One region of the Zobellella denitrificans genome, then DNA from elsewhere that is predicted to be linked to it. Evidence: predicted binding sites of a transcription regulator. Region 1 holds the regulator's gene; each other region holds the start of a gene.

Region 1 (4,952 bases):
CCGTCAACACCGGTCAGATCGTCGGCCTGCTCGGCCCCAACGGCGCCGGCAAGACCACCTCCTTCTACATGATAGTGGGGCTGGTGCAGCGGGACGCGGGCAGCATCACCATCGACGACCAGGACATCAGCCTCCAGCCCATGCACCTGCGGGCCCGGGCCGGCATCGGCTACCTGCCCCAGGAGGCCTCCATCTTTCGTCGCCTGAGCGTGGCCGACAACCTGATGGCGGTGCTGGAAACCCGCAAGGATCTGGACGCCGCCGGCCGCGGCGAGAAAATGGAGCAATTGCTGGAAGAGTTTAATATTACCCATATCCGCGACAGCCTGGGGATGAGCCTGTCCGGCGGCGAGCGGCGGCGGGTGGAGATCGCCCGGGCCCTGGCGGCCGACCCCCGCTTCATCCTGCTGGACGAGCCGTTCGCCGGGGTGGATCCGATTTCGGTGATCGACATCAAGAAAATCATACTGCACCTGCGCGATCGGGGCCTCGGCGTGCTAATTACCGATCACAATGTACGGGAAACCCTGGATGTGTGCGAACGGGCCTATATCGTCAGCCACGGCCACCGCATCGCCGCCGGCACCCCGGCCGAGATCCTCGCCGACGAGCAGGTCAAGAAAGTCTATCTGGGTGAACAATTCAGCCTCTGAGCAGGCCCCGCATCATGACAGTGCGGTCGATATAGAAGGACTTTTTTAAAAGATGAAGCCAACTCTTCAGTTACGTTTGGGCCAGCAGCTGACCATGACGCCCCAGTTGCAGCAGGCGATCCGCCTGCTGCAACTTTCCAGCCTGGAACTGCAGCAGGAGATCCAGCAAGCCCTGGAGAGCAATCCGTTACTGGAGCAGGATGAGCCGGAAAGCATCGATGTGGCCGAGCCCCGCCACGAAGAACAGCTGGCCGCCGACACCGCCATGGAGCAGAGCCAGCTGTCCGATGACCTGCCCATGGACACCAACTGGGAGGAGCTTTATACCGCTTCCCCGGGCGCCGGCGGCGGCCTGCCCGAAGGCGCCGAGGACACCGTCTACCAGGGCGAGACCACCGAAACCCTGCAGGACTACCTGCTGTGGCAGATGCGCCTCACCCCCTTCAGCGATACCGACCAAGCCATCGCCCTGGCCATCATCGATGCCATCGACGAGGCCGGTTACCTCACCATAGACGTCCCCGATATCCTGGAGGCGGTGGCCGGCGACGAGCTGGAGATCGAGGCGGACGAGGTGGAAGCGGTGCTCAAGCGCATCCAGCACTTCGATCCCATCGGGGTGGCGGCCCGCAACGTCCAGGAATGCCTGCGCATCCAGCTGGAGCAGTTCCCGCCCGAGACCCCCTGGCTGCAGCAGGCCCGGGAGGTGATCAACCAGCATATGGATCTGCTCGGCAACCGGGACTACCGCACCCTGCAGCGCAAGGCCAGGCTCAAGGAGGAGGAACTCAAGGAGGTGCTGGCGCTGATCCAGCAGCTGGAGCCCAGGCCCGGCCACACCGTCATCCAGAGCAGTTCCGAATACGTGATCCCGGACGTGGTGGTAACCAAGCGCAACGGTGCCTGGGTGGCGGAGCTCAACCCCGAGGCCATGCCCAAGGTCCGCCTCAACCAGACCTATGCCGCCATGGCCCGGCAGCCGCGCAACAGCGAGGACGGCCAGTTCATCCGCAACCACCTGCAGGACGCCAAGTGGTTTCTCAAGAGCCTGGAAAGCCGAAATGAGACCCTGCTCAAGGTTGCCAATTGTATTGTCGAGCAACAACAGGCATTCTTTGAGTATGGCGAGGAAGCCATGAAGCCCATGGTGCTGAACCATGTGGCCGAGGCGGTGGAAATGCACGAGTCCACCATCTCGCGGGTGACCACCCAGAAGTTCCTGCACACCCCCCGGGGGGTGTTCGAGCTGAAGTATTTTTTCTCCAGCCACGTGGGAACCGACGACGGCGGGGAGTGCTCCTCGACGGCGATTCGCGCCCTGATCAAGAAACTGGTCGGGGCGGAAAACCCGGCCAAGCCGCTGAGCGACAGCAAGATCGCCCAGTTGCTGGCCGAACAGGGGATACAGGTGGCCAGGCGGACCATCGCCAAGTACAGGGAGTCACTGGCCATCCCCCCTTCCAATCAGCGTAAACGCCTGGTTTAAAGGCAGACCAAGAAGGAAGACGTTATGCAAATAAACCTGACTGGACACCATGTGGAAATCACAGACTCACTGCGTGACTATGTGAACAGCAAATTTTCCAAGCTGGAGCGTCACTTCGACCACATTACCAATGCGCACGTCATCCTCAACGTGGAAAAACTGCAGCAGATCGCCGAAGCCAAGCTGAACGTCAGCGGCGGCGAAGTCTTCGCCAACTCCCAGCACGAAGACATGTATGCGGCCATCGACGGCTTGATCGACAAGCTGGATCGCCAGATCATCAAACACAAAGAGAAGCTCAAGCAAAAATAACCATGGAAGTCGCCGACATACTGAGCAGGGACTGCACCCGCAGTGCAGTTCCCTGCACGAGCAAGAAACGTGCCCTGGAAATCATCAGCGAGCTGGCCGCCCAGCACCTGAACATCAGCAGCCAGCAGCTGTTCGATTGCCTGCTGGCCCGGGAAAAGATGGGCAGCACCGGCATCGGCAATGGCATCGCCATTCCCCACGGCCGTATCAGCGATGACAACAAGGCGACCGCCGTATTACTCACTTTCGCCGAGCCGGTGGAGTTCGATGCCATCGACAACCAGCCGGTCGGCCTGGTTTTTGCCCTGCTGGTCCCCGAGCAGGAGTGCAAACAGCACCTCAAGACACTGTCATTGATCGCCGAAAAGCTCAGCAACAAGCAGGTATGCAAGCAGTTGCGCCAGGCCGGCAGCGATGACGAACTCTATCAGATCATGATCTCCGCCTGAGGACAAGCGCCATGCAACTGGTGATCGTCAGCGGTCGCTCCGGCTCGGGTAAAACCGTGGCCCTGCGGGTACTCGAGGACCTGGGCTATTACTGCGTCGACAACCTGCCCGTCGAACTGCTGCCGGATCTGGTGCAGATGCGCCGGCACAGGCCGGGCGAGGTGGCGGTCAGCATCGACGTGCGCAACCTGCCTGACAGCCCCGACAAACTGGAAGCCTGCCTGGCCGAAGTCAGGGCCATGGAAGGCGTTTCCCTCTCCAGCATCTTTATCGATGCCGACAACGCGGCGCTGATCCGCCGTTTCGGCGACACTCGCCGGCTGCATCCCCTGTCCCGCCACAGCCTGACCCTGGATGAGGCCATCCGGGAGGAGACCCACCTGCTGGCGCCCCTGTCCTCGGACGCGGATCTGCGCATCGATACCTCGGCCTTAAGCATCCACGATCTGAGTGAGATCATCCGCGAGCGCATCCTCGGCAAGAAGGAAAAGGAGCTGAACTGGGTGTTCGAATCCTTCGGCTACAAGTACGGGGTGTCCAAGGACGCCGACTTCGTGTTCGACGCCCGCTTCCTGCCCAATCCCCACTGGATTGCCGAGCTTCGCCCCTTCACCGGCCGCGACGAGCCGGTGGCCGACTACCTGGCCGGCCAGCCCGAGGTGATGAAATACCTGTGGCAGATAGAAAACCTGCTGATCACCTGGATGCCGCACCTGGAGCGCAACAACCGCAGCTACGTCACCGTGGCCATCGGCTGTACCGGCGGCCAGCACCGCTCGGTGTTCCTCGCCGAACAGCTGGCCCGGGTATTCCGGCAGATGGGCAAGAGCGTGCAACTTCGACACAGAACACTGGAAAAACGCAATGCCGAGAATTGAACGGGATCTGGAAATCGTCAACAAGCTGGGGCTGCACGCCCGGGCCGCCATCCAGCTGGTGCAACTGACGCAGCAGTTCGACGCCACCGTCACCGTCTGCAACCAGGACAAACAGGCGCCGGCCAACAGCGTCATGGGCCTGCTGATGCTGGAGACCGCCCAGGGTCACGCCATCCGGGTGGTGGCCGAAGGCCCGGACGCGGAGGCGGCGATGGAGGCCGTGGCCCGGCTGGTGGCCGACCGCTTCAACGAATCCGAATAACCCCCTCCTCCCCTCGCCCCGGAGCCCGGATGACCGAGCCATTAGACCACCCCAGGACACCGGATCAGCTGGACAGCATCACCCAGGCGCTGAACAGCGGCATGTTCGTGCACGTACGGCGCATGCTGCAGCAGATGCGCCCGGGCGACGTGGCCTGGCTGCTCGAATCCTCCCCCTCCCCCAGCCGCAAGGTACTGTGGCAGCTGATCGATCCCGACGACTACGGCGAGATCCTGGAAGAGCTGTCGGAAGAAGTGCGGGACGGCATCATCCGGCTGATGGATCCGGACAAGCTGGCCATCGCCCTGGAGGACATGGAGTCGGACGATCTGGCCTATGTGCTGCGGGATCTGCCCGAGCAGCTGTTCAGCCAGGTGCTGGACCGGATGGACGAGCAGGACCGGCAGCGGGCCGAGCAGGCCCTGTCCTATGCGGAAGACACCGCCGGCTCGCTGATGAACACCGAGTTCATCACCCTGCGCCCGGACGTGACCATCGACGTGGTGCTGCGTTACCTGCGCCGCCACAGCGAACTGCCCGACGGCACCGATACCCTCTATGTGGTGGATCAGCACAACCGCCTGTTGGGGGACATGCCCCTGGCCAGCCTGGTGGTGCAGGCGCCCACCGCCACCGTGGCGGAAGTGATGGACACCTCGGTGGAAGCCATTCCGCTGACCATGTCCGACACCGAGGTGGCCAACCTGTTCGAACGCCACGACTGGCTGTCGGCGCCGGTGGTGGACGAGGAACGCCGCCTGCTGGGCCGCATCACCATCGATGACGTGGTGGACATCATCCGGGAGGAAGGGGAACACTCCATGATGGGCATGGCCAAGATGGCCGACGATGAAGACACCTTCGCGCCCGTGCTGACCAGCGCCCGCCGCCGTTCGGTCTGGCTGACCGTCA
Region 2 (4,952 bases), 1.6 Mb from region 1:
TTTCCTTGCGTTGGGCCAGGGCCGGCAGCTCCAGCGCCTGGCGCCGGATGATCAGCTCCAGCTCCTGCCCGGTAAGGTCGAGCAGGAGCTGAAGGCGGGACTGTTGATGTTGCAGCAGCTCATCAAGGGTCATGAATAGAGTTTCTCTATATCCTGTTCCAGGTTGGCGATGTTCGCCGCCAGGCGCTCGCTGTCAACCTTGTAGCTGCCTTCGTTGATGGCCTTTTTCAGCGCTTCCAGGCGGGCGCTGTTGTCGGCGGCCGGCGCGGTCAGTGACTGCTGCATCCGGTTCAGCTGTCGGGCTTCGGGGGTCAGGCTCACGGAGTCCTGCTGAGCGGGCGGCGCGGTGTCTTGCCGGCCCTGGGATTTGGCCGGGGCCGGGTACTTGTTGCCGCCCACCACCTGGGTACTGTTGCCAAGCCCTGGGGGTAATTTATCGATAGCCATGATGATCCAATCCTGATTTGCTGCTGTCTAGCCCGGGTATCGGCGCAACACGGAATAACTTTAGCAGAAATTACAAATTGACCCGCACCATTCCGGAGGCGGTGACCCGGGCGCTGATTTCACGGCCGGAGTTGAGGTTGCGAATGCGCACGCTGTCGTTGAAGGAGCCGTCTTCCTGGGCCACGCCCTCGGTGCGGATCGACAGGGTTCCCTGCTCCGCCACTATGGTCACCTTGTCTCCCTTGCACACCACGCACAGCTGGCTGCCCAGCACCGGCTGGCCGGGGCGCAGATCCCGCTTGTTGCGGGTGCCGATAAGCTGGTTGGGATCGCTGAACACGTCTCCCCGTATCAGCACCTCGTCCTGGTAGTCGAGGCGCAGGTGCTGGGCCTGCAGCAGGGTATTGCGGCTGATGGGAACCTCGGCCGTGACCACGGGTTTCAGCACCCGCACCCGCACCGGCACAAACAGCTCCCAGCCCGGCTGCTCGTGGCATTTCAGATGCACGTGAGTATTGCGCCTGACCTCGCCCGCACCGCGGATGTCGGCGGTCAGCAGCCCGTGGCACTCGGTCAGCTGCATGCGGGTATCCACACTGGCGGCTTCGATCTCGAGCCGATCCCCCTCGGCCAGGGGAACGAAGTCACGCACATAATCCTCGGCATACTGGCGCACGCTGTCATGAACCGACTGGGCATGCACCGGCGGGACCAGGACAGCGGCCAGTATCATGACAAACCCGACGCGGCCCGGCCCTCTCGCAAAATGTGACAATGCCTGGAGGAGCGGGAAAATACCGTTAAACATTACTACCTCATCGCCGATAAAGGACGTAAGCTGGCCACAACTGGCGCTCAACCCCGGCCGGGTGTTAAGCTAACCGGGGTGAAAACTGTAAGCATAAACCATGCCACGGTATAGATGGAGAAACTGGAATGGCGGGGATACTCGACTCGGTAAACCAAAGAACACAACTCGTCGGCCAGAACCGGCTGGAATTGCTGCTGTTCAAGCTGAACGGACGTCAAAGATTTGGCATCAATGTGTTCAAGGTCAAGGAAGTGCTGCAGTGCCCGGCCCTGACCGCCTTGCCCCAGCGTCATCCGGTGATCAAGGGGGTGGCCAATATCCGTGGCCAGACCATTTCCATCATCGATCTCAGCAAGGCCATGGGCGGCCGTCCCACCGAACAGACCCAGAACTGTTTCGCCATCATCTCCGAATACAACCGTTCGGTGCAGGGGTTCCTGGTGAACTCCGTCGAGCGCATCATCAACGTCAACTGGGAATCCATACTGCCGCCGCCCAAGGGCGCGGGCCGTTTCAACTACATGACGGCGGTCACCGAAATTGACGGTGAACTGGTGGAAATCCTGGACGTGGAAAAAATCCTCGACGAAATATCGCCGGCCAACACCAGGGTAAATGCCGACATAGTGGAGCAGGTATCCCACCTCGATGCCGGCCATCACAAGCCTATCCTGATCGCCGACGACTCCTCGGTCGCGCGCAGGCAGATCCAGCGGGCGATGGAAACCCTGGGGCTGGCGTGCATCGTCACCGAAAACGGCAAGCTGGCCCTGAACAAGCTCAGGGAACTGGCGGCCAACGGCCCCATTCAGGAACAACTGGCCATGGTGATCTCCGACGTGGAAATGCCGGAAATGGACGGCTATACCCTGACCGCGGAGATCCGCAACGATCCCAAGCTCAAGGATCTGCACGTGATACTGCACACCTCCCTGAGCGGGGTATTCAACAAGGCGCTGGTGGAAAAGGTGGGGGCGAACAACTTTATCGCCAAGTTCCACCCCGACGAACTGGCGTCCGCCGTCAGAAATGCGTTGTGATAGAGGCCTGAACCCCGCGGATGAAAACCTTCACCGATGAGCAATACCAGGCATTTTGCCGGTTTCTTGAAGCCAACACCGGCATAGTGCTGGGCGACAGCAAGCAGTACCTGGTCAAGAGCCGGCTGTCGCCCTTGCTGGGCCGTTTTCAGATAGACTCGCTCGGCGAGCTGCTCAACCGGGCCATGTCGGTGCGGGAGCGGGAGCTCAAAACGGCGGTGATCGACGCCATGACCACCAACGAAACCCTGTGGTTCCGCGACGTCTATCCCTTCACCCTGCTGAGCGATCGGCTGTTTCCCGAACTGGCCAGGCCGGGCAAGAGCCTGAAGATCTGGTCCGCCGCCTGCTCTTCCGGGCAGGAGCCCTATTCCATCGCCATGACGGCGCTGGAGTACCAGGCCCGGCGGCCGGGCTCCTTGCCGGGGCTGCAAATTCTTGCCACCGACATCTCCAGCAACATGCTGGAGTTGTGCAAGGCAGGGGTATACGACAGCCTGTCGCTGGCGCGCGGGCTGTCGCCCGAGCGGCGCAGCCAGTTCTTTACGCCCCTGGCCGACGGCAAGATGCAGTTGCAGCCCAGGGTGCGCAACATGGTCAGTTTCCGCTCCTTCAACCTGCTCGACGGTTATGGAGTGCTGGGCAAGTTCGACCTGATTTTCTGCCGTAACGTCTTGATTTACTTCTCTCCCGAGAACAAGTCCAAGATCCTGAACCAGTTTGCCGGCGCCCTCAATCCGGGCGGCTACCTGTTGCTGGGCGCCTCGGAGTCGCTGACCGGCCTGTCCGACAAGTTCGAGATGATCCGCTGCAGCCCGGGCATCATCTACCGCCTCAAATAAATCTGGCACATATCTTGCCTTTGTTTGGTTCATTGACCGAATCACAACAGGCAGGAGGTATCGGGTGGCAATTTCGTTCGACAAGGCCTTCGGGATCCACCAGCATGCCCTGGTCGCCCGCTCCGGGCGGGCCGAGCTGCTGGCCGGCAACCTGGCCAATGCCGACACGCCGGGCTACAAGGCCAGGGACATGGACTTTCAGGCGGCCCTCAGCCAGGCCCAGAATGGCCAGAATTTCGCCCTGAGCCGCACCCACCTGCAACATTTTGCCGTCGAACTGCCGCCGCCGGGCACGGTGCAGTACCGGGTGCCCAACCAGCCGGACACCGGGGACGGCAATACCGTCGACGTACAGACCGAGCGCAACAACTACATGGAAAATGCCCTGCAGTACCAGGCGTCCCTGGAGTTTCTCAACGGCAAGATCAGCGGCCTGCTCAAGGCAATAAAAGGAGACTCGATGTGAGCCTTTTTAAAGTGTTTGATATTTCCGGCAGCGCCATGAGCGCCCAGTCGGTGCGGCTGAACACCACCGCCAGCAACCTGGCCAACGCCGACAGCGTCAGCTCCAGCATCAACGAAACCTACCGGGCCCGCAAGCCGGTGTTTGCCGCCGATCTGGACCGGGCCTTGTCGGACCGTCAGGAAAGCGTCGGTGTCAAGGTACTGGGGGTCGTCGAGACCAACAAGCCGCTGCAGAAGGAATTCCGCCCCGACCATCCCATGGCGGATCAGGACGGCTTTATCTACAAGCCGAACGTCAACGTGGTGGAAGAGATGACCGACATGCTGAGCGCGTCGCGCAACTACCAGACCAACGTGCAGGTAGCCGATGCCGCCAAGCAGATGCTGCAGCAGACCCTGCGCATGGGCAAGGGGTAATATCTCATGTCGTTGATAAATAATGACTACTATAGCGGCCTGCAATTTGCCGGCGGCGCGGCGGACTCGGCCCAGGCGGCCGAGACCAAGAAGAACATGCTGGGACAGGAGGATTTTTTCTCCCTGCTGACCCAGCAGCTGGCCTATCAGGATCCCTTCAAGCCGGCCGACAACTCCCAGATGATCGCCCAGATGACCTCGTTCGCCATGTCGGAAGGGGTGTCGGAGATGAGCACCCAGCTTACCGCCCTGACCGAAGTGATGACCTCCAACCAGGCCTTGCAGGCGTCGACCCTGGTCGGGCAGAAGGTGCTGCTGCCGAGTGATGTCGGCTATGTGGAATCCGGCGACAGCCTGGACGGCATAGTGGTGGCGGGGGAGAGTGCCAGCAACATCAGGATCAGCATCGAGAACGACAAGGGCCAGGTGGTGCGAACCATCAATCTGGACGGCGTCCAGAAGGGCAACGTGCCCTTCAGCTGGGACGGCCTGGACGCACAGGGCCAGGCGGTGCCGACCGGGCGCTATACGGTCAAGGTCAACGCCCTGGTGGGCGCCGCCCGGGAAGACCTCAACGCCCTGACCTTCGCCCGGGTCGACAGCGTCACCCTGGGCAGCGCCACCACGCCCACCATGGTCAACCTGGCCGGCCTGGGTGGCCTGCCGCTCAATCAGGTTCTGGAAATCGGCGGCCGCAAGGCTGTGTAAAGGAGATCAGTAAATGTCTTTCAATATTGCCCTCAGTGGTGTCAACGCCGCCCAGAAAGATCTGGACGTGACCGCCAACAACATCGCCAACGTCAACACCGTCGGCTTCAAGGAGTCCCGCGCCGAGTTCGCCGACGTTTACGCCAACTCCATCTTCGCCAACTCCCGCACCCAGCACGGCCAGGGCGTGCAGACGGTGGCGGTGGCCCAGCAGTTCCACCA
Region 3 (4,952 bases), 950 kb from region 1:
CCCAGCCCAGCCAGGAGCGGCGCCGTTTGACCGGCTTTTTGGTCGACTTGCGTTTTCGGGTTGCCATATCAGTCTTTCATCTGCCTCTTGGTGTGCCGGGTCGGCGCCGTGTTGGCGGGATCCTCGGGCCACACGTGTTTGGGGTAACGCCCCTTCATCTCTTTTTTCACATCCTGGTAGGAGCCGGCCCAGAAGGCGGCCAGATCCCGGGTAATCTGCAGCGGACGCCGCGCCGGCGACAGCAGTTCCAGCACCAGCGGCACCCGACCGCGCGCCAGCTCGGGCGTGGCCGACTGGCCGAACATCTCCTGCAGCCGCACCGGCAGCACGGGATCGTCTTCTTCCCGGTAACGGATGGCGGCCCGGGTGCCGGTGGCCAGCTCGAGGTGGCCGGGTAGCAGGGTATCCAGCAATTGCTGCCGTGACCAGTCCAGCCGGCTCTTAAATATGCCGAGCCAGTTCAGCCGGCCCAGTTCCTCCCAGCGCCCGAGCCCCGTCAGATAAGGCAGCAGCCAGTGCTCGGCCTCGGCCAGCCACCGGGCCTCGTCGCAGGGCTCGAAGCCGCAGTCGGCCAGCTTCTGTCCGGCCAGTTTCAATCTGAGCCAGTACTGGCGCGCCTCCTCATCCAGCGGCAGTGCCGCCCAGCCCCGGCGCACCAGCTCTTCCAGCAGGCAGCGGGCACGCTGCCCGGGGCTGACCTCGCCGAGGGGGCTGCGCCGCAGCACCAGCCTGCCGAAACACCACTGGCGCTCGGCCCGCACCCGGTTGGCCTCGGCATCCCACTGCAGGTGCTCGCGCTCCTCGAAGCGCGTCGGCAGGTAGCGGCGCAACTGCTCTTCCGCCACCGGCTCGGCCCCCTGGATAAAGACGCCCCGTTCGCCGCGGCCCAGGGCCGCCACCGCCAGCATGGGCTTGCCGAGCAGGGGGCTGCCCTGGGGCAGGTCGGCACTCAGTCCGCCGGCCAGGCCGTAGCGGCCCTGCTGGCGCAACAGCCCCAGCCACTCCGGCCGGGCGTTGGCCAGCAGCAGCCCCAGGTAGTGGCCGCCCGGCACGGTTACTGGCTGCTCCAACCGGCGGAACCAGCGCTCGGCCGCCGGTTTCAGCCGTCCCTGCCGGGCCAGCAGCTGCCCCGACAGGGGACCGTCCTCCAGCCGCCCTTCCTCCAGCAGGGCCACCAGGTAGACGGCATCGGCCAGGGCGCCTTCCCGGCCCTGCCCTTGCCAGTCGAGGGCGGTGAGCAGCAACTGGCCCAGCCAGGGTTCGGCCCCCAATTGCCAGACCCGCCGCCCGAGTGGGCTCAACTGGCTGCCGTGCAGCAGCCCCAGCTCCGCCAGCTGTCGCCGGGCCGCCGCCAGCAGCGGGGCCGGCGGCGGCGTCAGCAGGGGCAGGCCTTCGGGCTCGGCGCCCCAGGCGGCGCATTCCAGCACGAAGGCGGCCAGGCAGCTCTGTTCGATTTCCGCCGGCCGCCGGGGGGCCAGCCGCTCCTGCTGCTCCCGGGCCCAGAGCCGCAGGCAGACACCGGGCCCCAGCCGGCCGGCCCGGCCCGCCCGCTGGGTGGCGGAGGCCTGGCCTATCTGCCGGCTCAGCAGCCGGGTGATGCCGGCCTCGGGGTCGAACTGGGCCTGGCGCTCCAGGCCCGAGTCCACCACTATGCCGATGCCGTCTATGGTCAGGGAGGTTTCCGCCACATTGGTGGCCAGCACCACCTTGCGCCGGCCCGCCGCCGCCGGCGCAATCGCCGCCTGCTGCTCGGCCAGGGTCAGACGGCCATAGAGAGGCCTGAGCTCGACGCCGTCGGCCAGCCTGTCGGCCAGCCAGTCATGGGTGGCGCGGATCTCCCGCTCGCCGGGCAGGAAGGCCAGTACGCTGCCCGGGTGCCGTTCCAGGCTGCCCAGCACCGCCCGTCCCATTGCCTCTTCCAGCCGGGAATGCTGGTTGCGGGGCTGGTACTCGAGCTCGACCGGAAAGCTGCGGCCGGCGCTGCTGACGGTGACGGCATCGGGCAGCAGCTGCTCCAGCGCCAGCCCCTCCAGGGTGGCGGACATCACCAGTATCTTCAGATCCTCCCGCAGCGCCTGGCACTCCAGGGCGAAGGCCAGGGCCAGATCCGCCTGCAGGCTGCGCTCGTGGAATTCGTCGAACACCAACAGGCTCACCCCCTCTAGTTCGGGATCCGCCTGCAGCATCCGGGTCAGCACCCCCTCGGTCACCACTTCCAGTCGGGTGTGCTTGCCGATCCGGCTTTCGCCACGCATACGGTAGCCCACCCGTCCGCCCGGGGCCTCTCCCAGCTGTTGCGCCAGGTACTGGGCGATGGTGCGGGCCGCCAACCGGCGCGGCTCCAGCATGATGATGCGGCCCCGGATGTCCGGCTGCTCCAGCAGCCAGAGCGGCAGCCGGGTAGACTTGCCGGCGCCGGGAGGGGCTTCCAGGATGATTTGGGAGGCGTCGAGCGCCTGCCGCAACCGCGGCAGGGCCTCGAGAATGGGGAGTTGGTCCACGCTGTTACCTGACTGGCCGAAAACCACTATATTGTGCCAAAAGCCTCCGCAAAGGACCACGACGATGAAAGAGCCCGACAACCGGTTGTTCCTGGCCTTTCCCGCCGACGAACTGGCGCCCGCCCTGGGCCGGTTGCAGGACTGGCTGGCCCTGCCCGGTCGGCGGATACCGTCCCACCAGTTCCACCTGACCTTGCGCTTTCTGGGCCAGACCGAGATGTCCCGGCAAGGGGCCCTGGAGCGCTGGCTGGGCCGGCGCACGCTGCCCGCCTTCACCCTGCGCCTGAACCGCCTGGGCTGCTTCCCCAGGGCCGGCGTGGTGTGGACGGGGCCGAGCCGGGTGCCCGGAGCACTGGCCCAGCTGGCCGAGGAGGTGGGGCTGTATTGCGCCAGCCTGAAGCTGGGCCCGCCCCACCGGGCCTTTCGCCCCCATGTCACCCTCTTTCGCCACTGCGCGGCCTGCCCGTTGCCAGAGACGGAGCCGCTCGTCTACCGGCCCCGCTCGCTCGGCCTCTACCGCTCCGTCCAGACCGAGCAGGGGCCCCACTACGAACCGCTGCACAGCTGGCCACTCAGGGCGTAAAGGACAGCGCCCGGGCCAGCCGCATCCCCTCTGGGCTGATGTCGGCGCCCCAGGCCAGGCATTCCACCCCGGCCGAGAGCGCCTCGTCGATCAGCCGGCCGTAGGCCGGGTCCAGGTGGCGGGCCGGGCCGACCCGGTCGATGCCGGTATGCAACACGCAGAACAGCATCACCGCCCGCCGTCCGTCGCGCACGCACTGGATCAGTTCCCGCACATGCTTCTGCGCCCTCAGGCTGACGGTGTCGGGGAAGTAGCCCCGGCCGTCCTGCTCCAGCAGGGTCACGCTCTTCACCTCCACATAGCAGTCGGGCCGGCCGCCCTCGCTCAGCAGGAAGTCGATGCGGCTGCCCTCCTCGCCGTAGCGGACTTCCGCCTGCACCCGGCCATAGCCGGCCAGCTCGGGGATAAGCCCCCCGGCCAGGGCCTCCGCCGCCAGCTGGTTGGCCCGGGCGGTATTGACGCAGATAAGTTCGCCCCGCTGGTTCTCGCTCAGTTCCCAGGTGTGGGCGTACTTGCGCTTGGGATTGGCGGACGTGGAAAAATACACCGTAAAGGAGGGCTCGGCGCAGCCGGTCATGCGGCCGGTGTTGGGGCAATGCAGGGTCAGGGGACGCCCCTGATAGTCCACATCGGCGAGGAAGCGCTTATAACGCTTTATCAAGCGGCCCCGGGATAAAGAAGAGGAAAACTGCACGATAATACCTATAGTTCATAAATGGGGTGGAATGGTACCCGCAGCATGGCTACCGGCTCCACCCTTGAAAAGGCCATTCCCCATCCCCATATGGAGGGCTCACCAAAGAGTCGCCACCCTCTTTCACCACCTCCGCCAGGCGGAAGTGAAAAAGAAGTGGCCACGGTCGTATTCAGGAAGCCGTACCCGCAGAAATCACAACGCAAAATTGCCTTGTCAACGTGCTTTCTGCTATAGATAGCCGCTTCTTGAATTTGGTTGGCGCAATATTGCTTTTTAGGAGATACGGAATGCCAGCAGTCGAAACCAAAAAATCTCTCGGTATTCTGGCCATTGCCGGTGTCGAGCCCTACCAGGCGAAGCCCGACGAAGAATACATGAACGAAGCGCAGAAAACGCACTTCCGCAAGATTCTGGGTGCCTGGCGCAATCAGTTGCGCGAAGAAGTGGATCGCACCGTAGGCCATATGAAGGACGAGGCCGCCAACTTCCCCGACCCGGTGGACAGGGCCGCCCAGGAAGAAGAATTCGCCCTCGAGCTGCGGGCCCGGGATCGGGAGCGCAAGCTGATCAAGAAGATCGAGAAGACCCTGCAGAAGATCGAAGACGACGATTTCGGTTATTGCGAGCACTGCGGCGTGGAAATCGGCATCCGCCGGCTGGAAGCCCGTCCCACCGCCGATCTGTGCATCGATTGCAAGACCCTGGCCGAGATCAAGGAAAAACAGATGGCCGGTTACTAAACCGGCCCAACATGCTATGACCCACACCGCGCCCGACCGCTATATTGGGCGCTTTGCTCCCTCGCCCAGCGGTCCCCTTCACTTCGGTTCCCTGATCGCCGCCCTCGGCAGCTACCTCCAGGCCAGGGCCAGCCGGGGCTTGTGGCTGGTGCGTATCGAGGATCTGGATCCGCCCCGGGAAGTTCCCGGCGCCGCCGACGACATACTGCGCACCCTGGAGGCCTTCGGCCTGCACTGGGACGGCCCCCTGGTCTACCAGAGCCGTCGCCACCCGGGCTACCAGGCGGTGCTGGACGACTGGCGGGCGCGGGGGCTGACCTATCACTGTCACTGCACCCGCAAGATGATCGCCGAGGCCGGCGGCTTCTATACCGGCCACTGCCGGGATCTGCGGCTGCCCGCCGCGGGTGCCGCCGTGCGCCTGCGGCTGG
Region 4 (4,952 bases), 1.6 Mb from region 1:
GGAGCAGACCCTGGCCAGCAATCGCCGCCTGGCCAACGCCATGAGCCAGCTGCACGAACGCCAGAGCATGACCTACGATCACAAGGGTCATACCAAGGGCATCAACAAAGGCACCGGCTTCAAGGTGTAACCGCGCGGACCGGGGCCAGTCCCCAGTCCCCAGTCCCGGATTATCTCACCGCCCCTGGCGCAGCCGCTGATAAAAGGCCAAATCCAGCTCCAGTTCGGTGACGTACATGTCGCCGTCGGGATAGCTGTTGACCACCCGGGCCCCCCGCACCATGCCCCGGCTGCTGGTGCTGACGGTGCCGTCCTGCAGGACATGGCCGTTCAGCTGGCTGGCGCTGGAAGTCATCACCCCGCTCAACTGCTCGGTCAGCTCCCGGTAGGCGTCGAGCTTGGACGCCCGCATGGCGTAGAGCAGCTTCTGCTGGTAGTCGGCAGGCTGCTGCAGGCTGATGGGGGCGTAGCCCACCGCATAGAGATGGTTCTTTTTGGCCGGCACATCCTGGCTGCCGGCACCGGCCTGGCTGGCGCTGCAACCGGTCAGCGCCAGCAACAGCAGGGCACAGAGTCTATTTCGCATAACGGCTCCTCTGCTCCGGGGTGATCACCACTTCGGGCCCGCGCGCCTTGAGCATGCCGCCCACCAGGTAGTCGGGAATAAACTGCTGGGCGCTGGCCACCAGGCTGTTGTCGCCCATGGAGATCAGGCGCGCATTGACCAGGCGACCGCCCAGGGTCTCGCTGACGGTGCCGTGCACCAGGTAGCGGGCCCCGATCTTGCCGCTTAGCTGGCGATAATCACGGCTGGTGCTGACATCCCCCTCGGGGGTGATGCGGATAAAGGGCAGCGCCTTGAAGTCGACCACCCGCAGGCCGTACTGGTTGAGCTGGAACATCATGGTTTCCGACAGCAGCCGCCCGAACTGATCCTGGCTGCGGTAGTCCTCCTGGCTGACGAAGCCGCTCACCGCTATGCCGGACTGGGCGTCCAGGCCGTGGGCGCTGGACACCAGCCGGTAGGCCAGGGCCGACATATGCTGCTGCAGCTGGGTCTGCCCTCCCACCAGGGAAGGCCCGGCGGAAGGCAGGTGGGCGCTGCGGGTGCCGGCGCTCATGCGCATGGGCACCCCGTCCTGGCTGTGCCGGGGCGAGCTGGCCGGGGCAGGCTGCGGCCCCAGCGGCTTGCGGTTGATATAGTGGGAAGCATGATCATGGGGCAGATAGTGGTTCTGATTGTCAAACTGCTGCCCGCCCGTGCCGGCACAGGCTGACAGCCCCAGCACGGCGACGAGCATCAATGGTCTTGTCATCAACAGGCTCCCGAAAAATAGGACGAAACTGGATCCTTATCGGCCAGGGGTTGCCAAACTTTAACCGCTGTCCTCAAGGTATCGGGCAAGAATTTTGCATAATTCTTGCCAAGAGTTGACCCTGGCCGCATTTTTATTGCCGGCCCTTTGTGACACAGGATCCTATCGTGCCGAAAAACACCTTCATCGCCGCCCTGCTGCTTTCGTTGCTGCCTCTCGCCGCCCAGGCCGACTGGTATCAGGCCGAGGGCTCGGCGCCGCTCAGCCTGGGCGAGGACAGCGCCCGCCAACAGGCCCTGGAGCAGGCCCTGGCCGATGCCCTGCTGCAGGCCGGCGCTTCCCTGACCACGGTGCAGTCGGTCAACAACGGCATGTTTTCCGGCCAGCGGCTGGATATTGCCGCCCAGGGCGAACTGATGGACTACCTGATCCTCGACGAGCGTCGCAGCCAGGGCCGGCTGTGGCTGACGGTGCGGGCCGATATCTGGCCCAACCAGAACGTGCAGCCCCAGTGTGTCGGCCGCTACCGTCCCGGCCTGGCGCTCACCACCCTGCCCCTGCAGCATCCGGAGCAGGGCCAGATTGGCCAGATCTACGAGCTGGGCGGCGCCGTCACCCAACGCCTGGCCCAGCGCCTCGGCGACAGCGTCAATCTTATGACGCAGCTGCCCCATCAACTCACCACGGATCCCCGGCTGCCGCGCAGCCCCGGCCTGCGCCAGGGCGGCGATCTGCTGGCCCGGCAGCAGCAGTCGCGGCTGTTGCTGAGCGGCGTCATCGAAGACATCAGCATGAACGACGGCAACTGGGTGGACTGGCGCTTCCGCGAGCAACCCCGCCAGTTTCGCCTCTCGCTCACCCTGGAGGACGGCCTCACCGGCGAAACCCTGCTGCAGCAGCGCTACCAGGCCCAGTCCCCCTGGACCTTCCAGCGCCACGCCCGGGTCAATGTGCACGAGCAGGGGTTCTGGCAGTCCGCCTATGGCCAGGCGGTGGATCAGCTGCTCGCCCGGGCCGCGCGGGATCTGGTGCAGGCCCAGTCGTGCATGAAGGCGGTAGGCAACATACTGCAGCAGTCGGAAGAAGGCATACTGATGGATCTGGGCCGCCAGTCCGGCATCCAGGTGGGGGATCGCTTCACCCTGGTCCATCGCCGCCAGCTGCAGCCCGGCTACTACAGCGAGATCTCGGCCCGGGCCCAGTTCGTGGTGAGCCAGAGCCACCCGGACTACAGCCTGCTGACCCCGGCGGACGGTGCCGCGCGCCAGGTGCGGGTGGGCCCGGGCGACATCCTCACCCAGCTTTGAGCCCCGATGCCGATTTTATGCGCACTCGCGCAGGCGGCAGGTTCTCATCCCGGGCGGAGTTATATATACTCGCCCCACGCTCTCATAGCTCAACAGGATAGAGCACCCGCCTCCTAAGCGGGCGATCCAGGTTCGAGTCCTGGTGGGGGCGCCATTTCCTGCTTTTCTTTCTTCCCTTGTTGCACCCGACCGGCACAGACGGCAGAGTAATGGCCTCATTACTCAGGAGCCGTTTATGTCCAAAGCTGTTCTGATCACCGGCTGCTCGTCCGGCATCGGCCATTGCGCCGCCCATTATCTGCACCGGCAGGGCTTCAAGATCGTCGCCTCCGCCCGCCGGGCGGAGGACGTGGCACGGCTGAAGGAAGAAGGGCTGGCGGCGGTACGGCTGGATCTGGCCGACGAAGCCAGCATAGAGGAAGGGTTCGAACAGGCGCTGGCCCTCACCGGCGGCACCCTGTACGGCCTGTTCAACAACGGCGCCTACGGCCAGCCGGGGGCGCTGGAGGATCTGCCCACCCAGGCCCTGCGCCGGCAGTTCGACACCAACCTGTTCGGCACCCACCACCTCACCCGGCTGGCGCTGCCGCTGATGCTGGCCGCCGACGAGGGCCGCATCATCCAGAACAGCTCGGTGCTGGGGCTGGTGGCCATGCAGTTTCGCGGCGCCTACAACGCCACCAAGTTCGCGCTGGAGGGCTACACCGACACCCTGCGCCTGGAGCTGGCCGGCACCGGGGTGCATGTCAGCCTGCTGGAGCCCGGCCCCATCGAAACCCGCTTTCGCGCCAATGCCAGGGAGGCCTTTCTGCGCCACGTGGATCCGGAGCAGAGCCGGCACCGGCAAGCCTACCGGCAAACCCTTGCCAGGCTGGAAAAACCCGGCTCCAGTTCCCGCTACAGCCTGCCCCCGGAATCCTGCCTGCCGCCGGTGCTGCACGCCCTGACCAGCGCCAGGCCCAAAACCCGCTATCCGGTCACCCGGGCCACACTGATGATGAGCTGGCTGCGCCGCCTGCTGAGCGACCGGGCGCTGGATCGGATGATGCTGAAGGCAGGCGGCTGACGAAATTGACCAGGATCGAATTTATTCGACCAAATCCCGACACCGATGCTGGGATGTCCCTGTAGGGTCGAATTTATTCGACCAAATCCCGACACCGATGTTGAAAAGGTCCACTGAAGTGGACCCTACAAAGGCTCCAACAAAGGCCCCTACAAAGGATCCTGCAATGCCGTCAGCCGAAATGGCTGCCGTTTTCGTAGTAGTTGCGCCCTTCCAGCCGGGTGAACACCACGCCGATGTCCAGCCCCTCGCCCACCCGGGCCCGCAGCGCCTCGGTGATGGCGGCGGCCACCTTGTCCTGCACCTCCAGCGGGCGCTCGAACCAGAGCACCTCGACGAAGGGATAGCCGTTCACCGCCTGCCCCTGCTGCACGAACTCGGCGGGAATGAATTCCAGGGTAAAATGCTCCTTGGGGCTGCCGGCCAGGGGCGCCAGGGTATCCACCAGGGTCTTGCTGACCTGTTTTACCGTGTCCCGGGCCAGGCCGCGAAAGCGCAGATGAGGCATAAAAACGTCCTTTTTCTAGAATGAATAATTATCCCGGCATCATAATCAAAGCCGGCCAACAAAACAGGGGGCTCCATGAAAATTTTCTGGCACTTGCTACTGTGGCTCTGGTGCGCTCAGGGGCTGGCCGCGCCGGCGCTCTGGTCGGCCAGCAAGGACGGGCAACAACTTTGGCTGTTCGGCTCCATCCATATTGCCGACGAACGCCTGGCCGAACTGCCGCCGGTACTGCTGCGGGCGCTGGACGACAGCCGTCAGCTGCTGCTGGAAGTGGACCCGCAGGAGATCACCCCAGCCGCGCTGGCTCCCTACCTGCGCATGGCGGCCGGGGAAAACTGGCCCAGCCGGCTGGGCGCCCCCCTCTCCGCCGAACTCGACGCCGCCATCAGCCAGGCCGGCCTGGCCCAGCTCAGACCGCTGCCACCCTGGTTCGCCGCCCTGCAACTGACCCAGGCCAGGGCCATGGCCCTGGGCTTTGCCGGCGAGCAGGGAGTGGACATGCAGATACTGGCCGAGGCCCGGGCCCGGCAGATACCGGTGGCCGGGCTGGAATCCCCCAGCACCGTGTTCGGCATGCTGGCCTCCCTGCCGGAACGACGGCTAGAGGCCGACTTCGTGCGCCATACCCTGGATGAGCTGCCCGACATGCAAGGCCACCTGAACCGGTTGCTCGACACCTGGCTCGACGGCGACGAACAGGCCCTGCAGGCGCTGCTGCAGGAAGACACCGGCGAGGAGCTCAAGGCCTTTATCGA

What was found. Region 1 encodes sigma-54, which starts transcription at its own class of promoters, with help from an activator protein. Its sites were predicted from a motif close to TGGCACNGTTTTNGCTT; they were not measured.
Region 2: the regulator sigma-54 is predicted to act here: its motif matches at 1,345-1,361, upstream of flgA (flagellar basal body P-ring formation chaperone FlgA).
Region 3: the regulator sigma-54 is predicted to act here: its motif matches at 4,038-4,054, upstream of dksA (RNA polymerase-binding protein DksA).
Region 4: the regulator sigma-54 is predicted to act here: its motif matches at 1,411-1,427, upstream of AN401_RS04365 (FlgO family outer membrane protein).

The regions. Positions count from the first base shown of each region.
Region 1 is NZ_CP012621.1:3,522,631-3,527,582, forward strand. Features, by position in the region: gene lptB (LPS export ABC transporter ATP-binding protein) at 1-653, shown strand, start outside; gene AN401_RS16665 (RNA polymerase factor sigma-54) at 706-2,139, shown strand; gene hpf (ribosome hibernation promoting factor) at 2,164-2,451, shown strand; gene ptsN (PTS IIA-like nitrogen regulatory protein PtsN) at 2,454-2,900, shown strand; gene rapZ (RNase adapter RapZ) at 2,912-3,778, shown strand; gene AN401_RS16685 (HPr family phosphocarrier protein) at 3,765-4,040, shown strand; gene mgtE (magnesium transporter) at 4,070-4,952, shown strand, end outside.
Region 2 is NZ_CP012621.1:915,867-920,818, forward strand. Features, by position in the region: gene AN401_RS04375 (flagella synthesis protein FlgN) at 1-133, opposite strand, end outside; gene flgM (flagellar biosynthesis anti-sigma factor FlgM) at 130-447, opposite strand; gene flgA (flagellar basal body P-ring formation chaperone FlgA) at 518-1,180, opposite strand; gene AN401_RS04390 (chemotaxis protein CheV) at 1,384-2,298, shown strand; gene AN401_RS04395 (CheR family methyltransferase) at 2,319-3,140, shown strand; gene flgB (flagellar basal body rod protein FlgB) at 3,205-3,606, shown strand; gene flgC (flagellar basal body rod protein FlgC) at 3,603-4,022, shown strand; gene AN401_RS04410 (flagellar hook assembly protein FlgD) at 4,029-4,730, shown strand; gene flgE (flagellar hook protein FlgE) at 4,744-4,952, shown strand, end outside.
Region 3 is NZ_CP012621.1:295,530-300,481, reverse strand. Features, by position in the region: gene mrcB (penicillin-binding protein 1B) at 1-67, opposite strand, end outside; gene hrpB (ATP-dependent helicase HrpB) at 69-2,501, opposite strand; gene thpR (RNA 2',3'-cyclic phosphodiesterase) at 2,566-3,084, shown strand; gene sfsA (DNA/RNA nuclease SfsA) at 3,074-3,778, opposite strand; gene dksA (RNA polymerase-binding protein DksA) at 4,069-4,521, shown strand; gene gluQRS (tRNA glutamyl-Q(34) synthetase GluQRS) at 4,538-4,952, shown strand, end outside.
Region 4 is NZ_CP012621.1:910,764-915,715, reverse strand. Features, by position in the region: gene AN401_RS04375 (flagella synthesis protein FlgN) at 1-130, shown strand, start outside; gene AN401_RS04370 (LPP20 family lipoprotein) at 176-586, opposite strand; gene AN401_RS04365 (FlgO family outer membrane protein) at 576-1,316, opposite strand; gene AN401_RS04360 (flagellar assembly protein T N-terminal domain-containing protein) at 1,484-2,623, shown strand; tRNA gene AN401_RS04355 (tRNA-Arg) at 2,702-2,777, shown strand; gene AN401_RS04350 (SDR family NAD(P)-dependent oxidoreductase) at 2,859-3,689, shown strand; gene AN401_RS04345 (DUF1904 domain-containing protein) at 3,862-4,197, opposite strand; gene AN401_RS04340 (TraB/GumN family protein) at 4,273-4,952, shown strand, end outside.